2 regions of the Pseudomonas sp. ADAK7 genome follow, and region 2 is predicted to be linked to the other one. Evidence: riboswitches for the same ligand, from Rfam matches in the RefSeq annotation. Region 2 holds a riboswitch; the other holds the start of a gene.
The links. Region 2 has a riboswitch for cobalamin ahead of cobO (cob(I)yrinic acid a,c-diamide adenosyltransferase). Riboswitches for the same ligand answer to the same signal wherever they lie in the genome.

Region 1: linked by a shared signal. The riboswitch ahead of HKK53_RS02515 (CbtB domain-containing protein) and the one ahead of cobO (cob(I)yrinic acid a,c-diamide adenosyltransferase) in region 2 are both predicted to bind cobalamin.

What each region holds. Positions count from the first base shown of each region.
Region 1 is NZ_CP052861.1:548,487-554,563, reverse strand. It holds gene cobN (cobaltochelatase subunit CobN) at 1-2,201, opposite strand, end outside; gene cobW (cobalamin biosynthesis protein CobW) at 2,205-3,269, opposite strand; cobalamin riboswitch at 3,366-3,579, opposite strand; cobalamin riboswitch at 3,779-4,006, shown strand; gene HKK53_RS02515 (CbtB domain-containing protein) at 4,124-4,318, shown strand; gene HKK53_RS02510 (CbtA family protein) at 4,330-5,037, shown strand; gene HKK53_RS02505 (cobalamin biosynthesis protein) at 5,034-5,447, shown strand; gene cobM (precorrin-4 C(11)-methyltransferase) at 5,530-6,077, shown strand, end outside.
Region 2 is NZ_CP052861.1:2,505,552-2,511,628, forward strand. It holds gene cbiB (adenosylcobinamide-phosphate synthase CbiB) at 1-467, opposite strand, end outside; gene bluB (5,6-dimethylbenzimidazole synthase) at 464-1,120, opposite strand; gene HKK53_RS11705 (cobyrinate a,c-diamide synthase) at 1,117-2,412, opposite strand; gene cobO (cob(I)yrinic acid a,c-diamide adenosyltransferase) at 2,409-3,020, opposite strand; cobalamin riboswitch at 3,102-3,333, opposite strand; gene HKK53_RS11715 (hypothetical protein) at 3,487-4,071, shown strand; gene HKK53_RS11720 (PQQ-dependent sugar dehydrogenase) at 4,138-5,451, shown strand; gene HKK53_RS11725 (O-methyltransferase) at 5,524-6,077, opposite strand, start outside.

The sequences.
Region 1 (6,077 bases), 2.0 Mb from region 2:
GCCCGCAACAAACTCGACTGCGCGCCGCGCCCATCGCCCCGAGGAATCCGCAGCAACGCCAGCAACGTATCAATGCGCAAGCGCCCGGTCGGCGATTCGCCAAAAATATGCAGGCCATCGCGAATCTGCGATTCCTTCAAATCACACAGGTACGTGTCCAGACGCGGCAGCCAGATCGCCGCATCCGCATCGCTGTCGAGTTTTTCGTCCAGTTGCAGTTCGCGGTCGATGTGGGTGTCGCGCACCAGTTGCAAGATGTCGCGCTGCAACTCCCGGGCGCGCCGTGGATCGAGCAGTTGCGCTTCGTAATACTCGTCCGCCAGCAACTCCAGGTTACGCAGCGGACCGTAGGTTTCAGCGCGGGTCAGCGGCGGCATCAGGTGGTCGATGATCACGGCCTGGGTGCGGCGCTTGGCCTGGGCGCCCTCGCCCGGGTCGTTGACGATAAACGGGTAGATGTTCGGCAGCGGCCCGAGCAATGCGTCCGGCCAGCAGTTTTCTGACAGCCCCACGCCTTTGCCCGGCAGCCACTCAAGGTTGCCGTGCTTGCCGACGTGGATCACGCCGTGGGCGCCGTAGGTGTTGCGCAGCCAGAAGTAAAACGCCAGATAGCCGTGGGGCGGCACCAAGTACGGGTCGTGATAAACCGCGCTCGGATCGACCTGATAACCCCGGGCCGGTTGAATGCCGACAAACGTCAGGCCGAAGCGCAGACCGGCAATCATCATCCGCCCGCCACGGAACATCGGATCGTTTTGCGGCGGGCCCCAGCGTTCCAGCACCGCTTGGCGGTTGGCTTCGGGCAACGCGTCGAACATCAGCAAGTAAGCATCCAGCGCCAGGCTTTGCATGCACGGACGCTGGTCGAGGGTGTCGAGGTCATTGCTGACGCCGCCGAGCAACTGCTGGATCAACGCGGTGCCGCTGTCCGGCAACTCGGCGGGCAGCGGATAACCTTCCTGATGCAAGGCACGCAGGATGTTCAGCGCCGCCGCCGGGGTGTCGAGGCCGACACCATTTCCGATACGACCATCACGCGTCGGGTAGTTGGCCAGGATCAGCGCGATGCGTTTTTCGCCGTTGGGCACCCGCGCCAGATCGATCCAGCGCCGCGCCAGTTCGGCAACAAAGTCCATGCGTTCCGGTTGCGGCCGGTAGCAGACCACGTCGGACTGGCTGCGCTCGCTGCGCCAGGCCAGATCCTTGAAGCTGATCGGTCGGCTGATGATGCGCCCGTCGAGCTCCGGCAACGCGATGTGCATTGCCAGATCCCGTGGGCCGAGGCCCTGTTCGCTGGCGCGCCATCCGGGTTCGTTGTCCTGGGCGCAAATCGCCTGAATGACGGGAATGTTGCGACGAAACGGCCGCAAGTGCGGCGCTTCGGGGCTGGATTGGGCGAAACCGGTGGTGTTTAGAATCACCGCCGCTTCCACTTCATCGAGCCAATCCTCGACCACCGTCAGGCAGCCCGGCTCTTTCAAACTGGCCACCGCGATCGGCAACGGGTTCAATCCCGCCGCTTGCAAGCGCTGGCAGAAAACATCGATAAAACCAGTGTTCGCCGCCTGCAAATGCGAGCGGTAAAACAGCACCGCCGCCACCGGTTGATCGGCCAGCCAGTCGGCTTGCCAATCGCTCAGTTCAGCGGGGCTGTTGTGGGGGTGGTAAATCGCCGTGCGCGGCAGGGTTTGCGGCTCGGCCCAGACGTAGTCGCGGTCCAGCCAACGCGTGGCCAGACAGCGGAAAAAGTCCAGGGCATTGCCCATGCCGCCCTGGCGCAGAAACTGCCAAAGCCGGTCGCGATCTTCGGCGCTGACGGTGCTGAGGTCGCTGAGCTCCGGGTCCGGACGGTCATCGCCGGGTACCAGAATCAGTTGCACGCCGCGCTCGGACAACTCGACCAAGCGCTCGACGCCGTAACGCCAATAGGCGATACCGCCGTGCAGCGAGATCAGAATCACCTTGGCGTGACGCAACACTTCATCGACGTACAAATCCACTGACGCGTGATTCTGCACCTGCATCGGGTTGGCGAGGCGCACGCTCGGATAGTTATCGGGCAACTGCTGCGCGGCTTCGGCGAGCAACGCGAGGCTGGAGTCGCCACTGCACAGGATCACCAGCTCGGCGGGGGTTTGTCCAAGGTCGGCGATGTTGTCGTCCGACACGAAACCGCCGGGCTGGGTCCTGAGCAGGTGCATGGCTTAAACGCTGAGCGCGGCGCGCAATTGCGCTTCGAGTTGCGCGGCGTCCAGTTCCTGGCCGATCAGCACCAAACGGGTGGTACGTGCTTCTTCGGCGCCCCACTGACGGTCGAAGTGCTTGTCGAAACGGGTGCCCACGCCCTGGATCAGCAGGCGCATCGGTTTGTTCGGAATCGCGGCGAAGCCTTTGACCCGCAGGATGCCGTGCTTGACCACCAGTTGCGTCAGGGCGTCCATCAACAGGCTTTCGTCGGCTTGCGGCAGCTCGATGGAGATGGAGTCGAAGGCGTCATGATCGTGGTCGTCATCACCGTCACCGTGGTGGTGATCGTGATGGCTGTGACGGCTGTCGATGTGTTCTTCGGAACCGGCGCCCAGACCAATCAGCACGTCCAGCGGCACGCGACCGCTGCTGGCTTCGATGACTTTCACCGCCGGCGGCAGTTCTTCAGCGACTTCCAGGCGTACGCGGGCCAGGTCTTCCGGGCTGATCAGGTCGGCCTTGTTGAGGATGACCAGGTCGGCGCTGGCCAGTTGGTCGGCGAACAGTTCGTGCAGCGGCGATTCGTGATCGAGGTTCGGGTCGAGTTTGCGCTGGGCATCGACTTGATCCGGGAACGCGGCGAAAGTGCCGGCGGCGACGGCCGGGCTGTCGACCACGGTGATCACCGCGTCAACCGTGCAGGCACTGCGGATTTCCGGCCACTGGAAGGCTTGCACCAGGGGTTTTGGCAGGGCCAGGCCCGAGGTTTCGATGAGGATGTGGTCGAGGTCGCCGCGACGGGCGACCAGTTCGCGCATTACGGGGAAGAATTCTTCCTGGACAGTGCAGCACAGACAGCCGTTGGCCAGTTCATAAACGCGGCCGTTGGCTTCTTCTTCGGTGCAGCCGATGGAGCACTGCTTGAGGATTTCGCCGTCGATGCCCAGCTCGCCAAACTCGTTGACGATCACCGCGATGCGGCGGCCCTGGGCGTTGTCCAGCATGTGCCGCAGCAAGGTGGTTTTGCCCGAGCCGAGGAAGCCGGTAACGATGGTGACGGGGAGTTTGGCCAGTGTTTTCATCGGATGCCCTTTGGCAAGGTGGCGGGCATACGGGACGACGACCGCAGCGATGAAAGCGCGGAAGATTTCGCCACCGGATCACCCCGCCCGGTTGTAGTGAGAATTCGTTTCGAGGCAGGTCTCCTGGCTTTCGGTGCGCCGGCCTCGGGGGCCTGGCATTCGCTGCGCCTTCCCGCGAACCCTTTGCCAGGGTTTGCAGTGGCGTGGCAGCGAACATCACCGTTCACAGTTGCGGGGGCAGCCGCGGCATCGACCGCGTTCCCTTCTTAGCCTCGACAGACGCCGAAGAACCTCGAAAGCGCAAGGCTACGCATCGGTTGGGGGCGGGTCAATGTCCGCGGGGCGATGATCGTTCCCACGCTCTGCGTGGGAATGCCTCAACGGACGCTCCGCGTTCGACTCTGGATGGGACGCGGAGCGTCCCGGGCTGCATTCCCACGCAGAGCATGGGAATGATCAGGTCAAACGAGAACCCCTGCCAATTGACGCCCCGCCCCCGCCCATGCTCTCCTACACGCCTTGTTACGGGTGCCCTTCACAGGGTGAAACGGGAAACCGGTGAATCATGTGCTTTACTCAAAGCCATGTCAGTCCGGTGCTGCCCCCGCAACGGTAAGCGAGCGAAGAATCAGATCCACTGTGCCGGCAGTTCGGCATGGGAAGGCGATTCTTGCAGGTTTCGGCGCAAGCCTTGACCCCTCGTGAGCCCGGAGACCGGCCCGCAACACAAAGTGACCACTACGATCACTGAATGACAAACCCGCGGTGGGCGGGCGCTGTTTGAACCTCTGCGTGCACGCTCGCAGGGTTTTCATGCGCTCTATTCACCCGCTGACAGACCAGAGGGAAGCGCCATGTCGATCATCAGCAGCACCGACCACAGCAGCACCGCCAGCACCACCACGACCCTGAGCCAACGCCTGACCGCCGCCGTGTGCGCGTCGATCCTTGGCGCGTGCCTGGTGTATTTCGCCGGTTTCTCGCACATCGAAGCGGTGCACAACGCCGCCCACGATACCCGTCACAGCTCCGCGTTCCCGTGCCACTGAGACCTGCCTACATGATCAAGCGTATCGCGCAAACCGCAGGTTTCACCGGCCTGCTGGCCGCCCTGCTGCTGACCCTGCTGCAAAGTTTCTGGGTCGCCCCGCTGATTCTGCAGGCGGAAACCTATGAAAAATCCGAGCCTACCGCAGTGGTTGCTCACGAGCACACCGAAGGCGCCATGGCCGCCCACACCCACGACGCCGAAGCCTGGGAGCCGGAAAACGGTTGGCAGCGCGTGCTGTCCACCACCGGCGGTAACCTGGTGGTCGCGGTTGGTTTCGCGTTGATGCTCGCCGGTCTCTACACCCTGCGCGCGCCGACCAAAACCGCTCAGGGCCTGCTCTGGGGCCTGGCCGGTTACGCAACCTTCGTACTGGCGCCGACCCTCGGCCTACCGCCGGAACTGCCGGGCACTGCCGCCGCCGACCTGGCGCAACGGCAGATCTGGTGGATCGGCACTGCGGCTTCTACCGCTGTCGGCATCGCGCTGATCGTGTTCAGCCGTCACTGGCTGATGAAGATCCTCGGCGTGGCGATCCTCGCGGTTCCGCATGTCATTGGCGCACCGCAACCGGAAGTCCACTCGATGCTGGCGCCGGAAGCCCTGGAATCGCAGTTCAAAATCGCTTCGCAGCTGACCAACGTGGTGTTCTGGCTGGCCCTGGGCCTGATCAGCGCCTGGTTGTTCCGCCGCAAAAGCGACGGCCAATACCACGCATGACCGATACCAGCGCAGCGCCGACGCTAGTGGTCGGCCTGGGCTGCCAGCGCGGCTGCCCCGCCAGCACGCTGCGGGCGCTGCTCGATCAGGCGCTGCAGGCGCATCAAATCGAACTTCATGAGATCAAGGCCCTGGCCAGTATCGACCTGAAGCGTGATGAGCCTGGCCTGATCGAGTTGGCCGCGCAACTTGGGCTGCAAGTGATGTATTTCAGCAGCGAGCAATTGGCCGGATATCAACCACAACTCAGCCACCAATCGCAGATCGCCTTCGAGCGCACCGGTTGCTACGGCGTTGCGGAAAGTGCCGCTCTGGCCCTGGCCGAACACCTGGCCCAGGCGCCGGCGAAGCTGCTGATTTCCCGACAGAAATACGCTCAGGCCACCCTCGCATTGGCCAGTGCTGCGTAAAATCCCCGATAATCCCCGCCTCGATCATGAGCAATCTTCATCTGAAGTCTTGCCCAAGCCCTTTTTTTGACAGGAACCGACGATGACCGTCTACTTTATTGGCGCAGGTCCCGGCGACCCGGAACTGATCACCGTCAAAGGCCAGCGACTGATTCGCAGCTGTCCGGTGATCATCTACGCCGGCTCGCTGGTGCCCGCTGCTGTGCTGGAAGGCCATCAGGCAGAAACGGTGGTCAACAGCGCCGAGTTGCATCTGGAACAGATCATCGACCTGATCAAGACCGCCCACGCCAAGGGACAGGATGTGGCGCGGGTGCATTCGGGCGATCCCAGTTTGTATGGGGCGATTGGTGAGCAGATTCGTTATCTGCGCGAGCTCGGTATTGCGTTTGAAATCATCCCCGGTGTCACCGCTACGGCCGCGTGCGCGGCGCTACTGGGTGCCGAACTGACCCTGCCGGACATCTCGCAAAGCGTGATCCTGACCCGCTATGCCGACAAGACCGCGATGCCGGCCGGCGAGGAGCTGGGCAGCCTGGCCCAGCATGGGGCGACCATGGCGATTCATTTGGGGGTCAATCATCTGCAGAAGATCCTGGTGGAGTTGCTGCCGCATTACGGCGCGGATTG
Region 2 (6,077 bases):
GCAAACCAGAACAGCGCGGCGAATACCGCATCGCTGCCGTTCTCCAGGACGGATTCGGTGGCGGCGCGGGCGACTTCGGTTTTATCCAGTTCGCTGGTCTGGCGACTGACCAGATACCCCACGCGTTTGCGCGCTTCGTCCAGGTCATCGCTGCGCAGGGCCTTGGCCACCGGCTCGACATGTTCGCCGAGGCTGCGCATGCCGAGGGCGCAATACAGCGCCAGAATCTCGACCAGCCAACCGACGTAAGGCGCCCAGGACAATGCCGTCGCCAACAAGGTCAGCGGCAACACCGCGATCACCCAAGCAGTGACGCCATGACTGCGCCAGCCACGGCCACCGGAGTTGAAACGTTGCTCGATGCGATCGGCAAAACCGCCGAACGCCACCAGCGGATGCCAGCGTTTGGGTTCACCCAGCAGCGCATCCAGCGCCACCGCGGCGACACTCAACAACGCCACACTCATTGACTCACTCCCCAATAATTTTCATACAGCAGCTCACTGAGTGGACGCGCCTGCGCCCAGCCTTCGAGTACCAACATCGGCGCCGGATAGAATGCCTTGACCGGGCCGAGGCACAGCACCGCCAGCGGCTTGGCCCCGGCGGGCAAACCCAGCAGGTCGGCCAGGGCTTGCGGCTCGAACAGCGAGACCCAGCCCATGCCCAACCCTTCGGCGCGGGAGGCCAGCCACAGGTTCTGGATCGCGCAGGACAGCGAGGCCATGTCCATCTCTGGCAAGGTGCGACGGCCGAAGATGTGGCGCTCGCGGTCGTCCATCAGCGCGGCAACCAGCACTTCGGCGCAGTCGTTGATGCCTTCGACCTTGAGCTTCATGAATTCATCGGTGCGTTCGCCGAGGGCTTCGGCGGTGCGGATCCGTTCTTCTTCCACCAGTTGCTGGATCTGCCCGCGCAGGGCTTTATCGCTGATGCGGATAAAGCGCCACGGTTGCATCAGGCCGACGCTGGGTGCCTGGTGCGCGGCTTCAAGCAGGCGGCGCAGCAGTTGCGGTTCGACCGTACCGCCGCTGAAGTGGCGCATGTCGCGACGTTCGCCGATGGCTCGGTAGACCGCCGCGCGCTCAGCCTCGCTGAACGCAAGATCTTCTGGCTTCATGGCTTGAACAACGCCGCCATCGCTTGCGGGTTGGACGGAAAATAAAAGTGCACGTAGGAAGCAGTCATCCGCCCGTCACGATAAACCGCTTCTGCCCCGCGCCCGCCGTTCGGGCTAAGGCCCCGGGCAATCGGCTCCAGCTCGGTGCTGGTCAATGAATGGTGATAGGTGTGCCCGCGCAACAAGCCTTCGGGCAGTTCGACGGCTTGCAACGCCAGCGCGGCCAGACGCTTTTGCATCACGGCATCACCGGCCAACAAGCCGACCAGTTCAGCGCGCGTGCCTTCGACATCGGTCAAGGAATCGAGCAGATACAGCATGCCGCCGCATTCGGCGAGCAAGGGTTTACCGGCTTTATGGTGTGCCCGGATTGCGCTCAGCATCGACGTGTTTTTCGACAACGCTACATGGTGCAGCTCGGGGTAACCGCCCGGCAGATAGAGGCTGTCAGCTTCGGGCAAATGGGTATCGCGGATCGGCGAGAAAAACGTCAACTCGGCGCCCATCGCTCGCAGCAGATCCAGGCTGGCGCCGTAGGTGAAGGCGAATGCTTCGTCCCGGGCGACGGCGATGCGCACGCCTTTGAGTAACGGTTCCGCAGTTATCACGTCCGGGGCGGCGAACTCGACAGCGGGTGGCAGCGCTACCTCGCAACTGCTGGCCAACGCATCCGCCGCCGCATCGAGGCGCAGGTCGAGGTCGTTCAACTCACTGGCCTGGACCAGACCGAGGTGACGGCTGGGCAATTCGATCCCGGTTTCCCGGGACAACGCGCCGTACCAGCGCAAGCCTTCGGTGAGGCTGCCTTCGAGCAATTGCGCGTGACGCAAAGTGCCGACGCGGTTGGCCAGGACGCCGGCAAACGGCAAGTCCGGCTGATACTTCGCCAGGCCCAAGGCCAGTGCGCCAAAAGTCTGGGCCATGGCGGTGCCGTCGATCACACCGAGTACCGGCACGCCGAAGTGCCGCGCCAGGTCGGCGCTGGAGGGCGTACCGTCGAACAAGCCCATCACGCCTTCGATCAGGATCAGATCGGCTTCGCCGGCGGCTTCCCACAACAGCCGACGACTTTCCTGCTCGCCGACCATCCACATGTCCAATTGATAGACCGGCGCACCGCTGGCGCGCTCGAGAATCATCGGGTCGAGGAAGTCCGGGCCGCATTTGAACACACGTACCTTGCGCCCCTGATTGCGATGCAACCGGGCCAGCGCGGCGGTGACGGTGGTCTTGCCCTGACCGGAGGCCGGCGCGGCGATGAGTACCGCAGGGCAATGACGGGGTTGATTCACAGTTCGACGCCTTTTTGCGCTTTGATCCCGGCCTGGAACGCGTGCTTGATCACATTCATTTCGGTGACGGTGTCGGCCAGCTCGATCATTTCCGGCTTGGCGCCGCGACCGGTGACCACCACGTGTTGCATCGGTGGGCGGGCCTGCAAGTCGCTGAGCACATGATCAAGATCGAGGTAACCGTGCTTGAGGGCGATGTTCAATTCATCCAGCACCACCAGGCCAATCGACGGATCGCGCAGCAATTCGCGGGACACGGCCCATGCGGCTTCGGCGGCGGCGATGTCGCGCTGGCGGTCCTGGGTTTCCCAGGTGAAGCCCTCGCCCATCACATGAAAGCGCACTTGTTCCGGGAAGCGACGGAAGAACAACTCTTCGCCGGTGCTGTTGCGGCCCTTGATGAACTGCACCACGCCGCACTGCATGCCGTGGCCCATGGAGCGGGCGAGCATACCGAAGGCCGAGCTGCTTTTGCCTTTGCCGTTGCCGGTCAGCACCAGCAGCAGGCCGCATTCGTTCGGCGAGTTGGCGATGCGCTCGTCAATCACGGCTTTTTTGCGCAGCATGCGCGCCAGGTGGCGTTCGTCACGATCGGGGGTATCAGTCATGGGGGAGCTCTCCGTTGAGGCTGGATAACGGCGGGCAGGCACAAGAATAGACGGCAAGAAGCCTGGCATCGCCCACCGTGATGCCGCTGGATGGATCAGGCCGGTCTCCGGGCTCATGAGCGGCTTGCGCCTGGCTGCGCGCCTTCCCATGTTTTTCAACACAGTGGCTCAAGGCGCAGCTTTTCACTCATTTACCGTTGCGGGGGCAGCGCCGGGATCGTGGTTGTTCATTCGTCGAATGAACGCACTCACCGGCTTCCCTGTTTCACTCTGTCGACCGCAGCCACAGAGCACCTGAAACAAGCCGCGAAGGTTAGAGGGTTGGGGGTGGAGCGTCAATTAAAGCCGGGACGCCGCCGGGCGAAAAACTGCCGTCAATCAATTATCTGCCGCGAATCTTGTGCCACACTCCCAGCAGTGATATCAAAGAGCCACATCCCACAACACAATAACAAGGGTGAGCCACATGCAAGGCATGATCATCAGCAATCCGAAGCTGGAATTCCTGCGCCCGCTGCTGGAACGCTGGTTTGACTGTATCGACCGCTACAACGCCGTGCGCGGCGATAACGATACGCCGTACTGGTTTGACGAAAAAGCCAATCTCAGCCTGCTGTCGGCGGCGGCCTGGATGGCGGAAATGGTCACGTTGCAACAAACGCCGACCCGTAAACAGCTCGAAGAAGGCGAACGCAATGCCCGCGCCGATCTGTTTATCGCCAGCAGTGAAGAACGCGCTTACCTCCAGACGACCCAGCGTTGGCCAAAGGTCAACAGCCTGAACCTGACACAAGCCTTGGCCGATATCGCCAGCGACGCCAAGCGCATCAGCTACGCCAGCGACCTGAAACTCGGCTGCCTGTTTGTCGCGCCGCAAAAGGCCCAGCAAAGCGCGACCCCGGAAGAATTGCAGGACATGGTCGACGACCTGCAAAAGGAACACACCTGCGCCGTGGCCTGGTATTTCCCCTACGCCTACCGCAAGTTGCGTAACGAAGCTGGTCACTATCACCCCGGCATCGCCGTGCTGCTCAAAGAGGCCCGTGGTTGACGGGTTGAACCATCGCGCTTTGTTTCTCCTCTATGATTAAACAGTGCATTCATAGGGAAGATCAGCATGCGCAAGCCCCAGCTCGTTTTCGTCATCGCGCTCGCCGGAGGGCTTGTTGCCTGCGGTGAGACGTCCAGCCTGCAAGTCACAGACGGCACCGGCCCGTCGCCCAAGTTGCCAGAACCGAATAAAACCCTGATCCCGACGGTGAATATTGCCCCGGCGATCGGCTGGCCGGCCGGTGCCAAACCTACCGCGGCAGCAGGCACGCAGGTCGCGGCCTTTGCCGAAAATCTCGATCACCCGCGCTGGCTCTATGTACTGCCCAACGGTGATGTGCTGGTGGCCGAAACCAACGCGCCACCCAAGCCCGATGACGGCACGGGTATTCGTGGCTGGGTGATGAAGAAAGTCATGGGCCGCGCCGGTGCCGGCGTGCCGAGCCCGAATCGTATTACGCTGCTGCGGGACAAGGACCACGATGGCGTGGCCGAAACGCGCACGGTGTTCCTGGAAAACCTCAACTCGCCCTTCGGCATGACCCTGGTCGGCAGTGACCTGTATGTCGCCGACACCGATCGTTTGCTGCGTTTCCACTATGAAACCGGCGATACGGCGATCAAGTCAGAACCGATGAAGGTCATCGACCTGCCGGGCGGCACGTTGAATCACCACTGGACCAAGAACGTCATCGCCAGCAAGGACGGCAGCAAGTTGTACGTGACCGTGGGCTCCAACAGCAACGTCGGCGAAAACGGCCTGGATAAGGAAGAAGGTCGCGCGGCGATCTGGGAAGTCGACCGCGCCACCGGCAACCACCGGATCTTCGCCTCGGGCCTGCGCAACCCCAATGGCATGGGCTGGGAACCGAACAGCGGCGCACTCTGGACCTCGGTCAACGAGCGCGATGAAATCGGCAGCGACCTGGTGCCGGACTACATCACCTCGGTCAAGGACGGCGCCTTCTATGGCTGGCCGTTCAGCTATTACGGGCAGCACGTCGACGTGCGCGTCGAGCCGCAGAACCCGGATATGGTGGCCAAAGCCATCGCCCCGGATTACGCGGTGGGCCCGCACACCGCCTCGTTGGGCTTTACCTTTGCCGAAGGCAGCAAGTTGCCAGCACCGTTCACCAACGGCGCCTTCGTGGGCCAACATGGCTCGTGGAACCGCAAACCGCACAGCGGCTATAAAGTGATTTTCGTACCATTCACGGCGGGCAAACCGACCGGGCAGCCGGTGGATGTGCTGACCGGGTTCCTCGACAAGGATGAAAATGCCTTGGGCCGGCCGGTGGGTGTGGTGATCGATCAGCAGGGGGATTTGCTGGTGGCGGATGATGTGGGGAATAAGGTGTGGCGGGTTTCGGCGGTTAAATAAACGCAAAAAATCGCAGTCTTCGGCAATCCGTTACAGGAGTTGCAGAAGGCTGCGATCTTTTCCGGCATCCGTTTACCTTTTGCGGCACAGCGTCAACCCATCGCCAATCGGCAACAACGACAGATCCACCCGTGCGTCATCCTTCAGCGCTCGATTGAGCGCCTGGATGGCCCGGGTGTCCGCGCTTTCGGGATTGCTCTCCAGCACCCGCCCGCTCCACAACGTGTTATCGAATACCGCCAAACCACCCACCCGCAATAACCGCAGGGCGTGCTCCAGATAACTCGGGTAATTGGCCTTGTCGGCATCAATGAAGACCAGATCGAACGGCCCTGACAGTTGCGCCAGGGTTTCCAGCGCCGGCGCCAGGCGCAAGTCGATGCGCGCGGCCAAACCCGCCTCCTGCCAATAATGCCGCGCGGTGGCGTTGTAGTCGCCGGGGATATCGCAACAGATCAGCGAGCCGTCATCCGGTAGCGCCGCCGCCATGCACAAGGCGCTGTAACCAGTGAAGGTGCCGACTTCCAGCAAACGCCTGGCGCCGGTGAGCTTGACCAGCAACGCGAGGAATTGCCCTTGCTCCGGCGCCACTTGCCAGCGCGCCATGGGCAGCGCCTGGGTTTCAT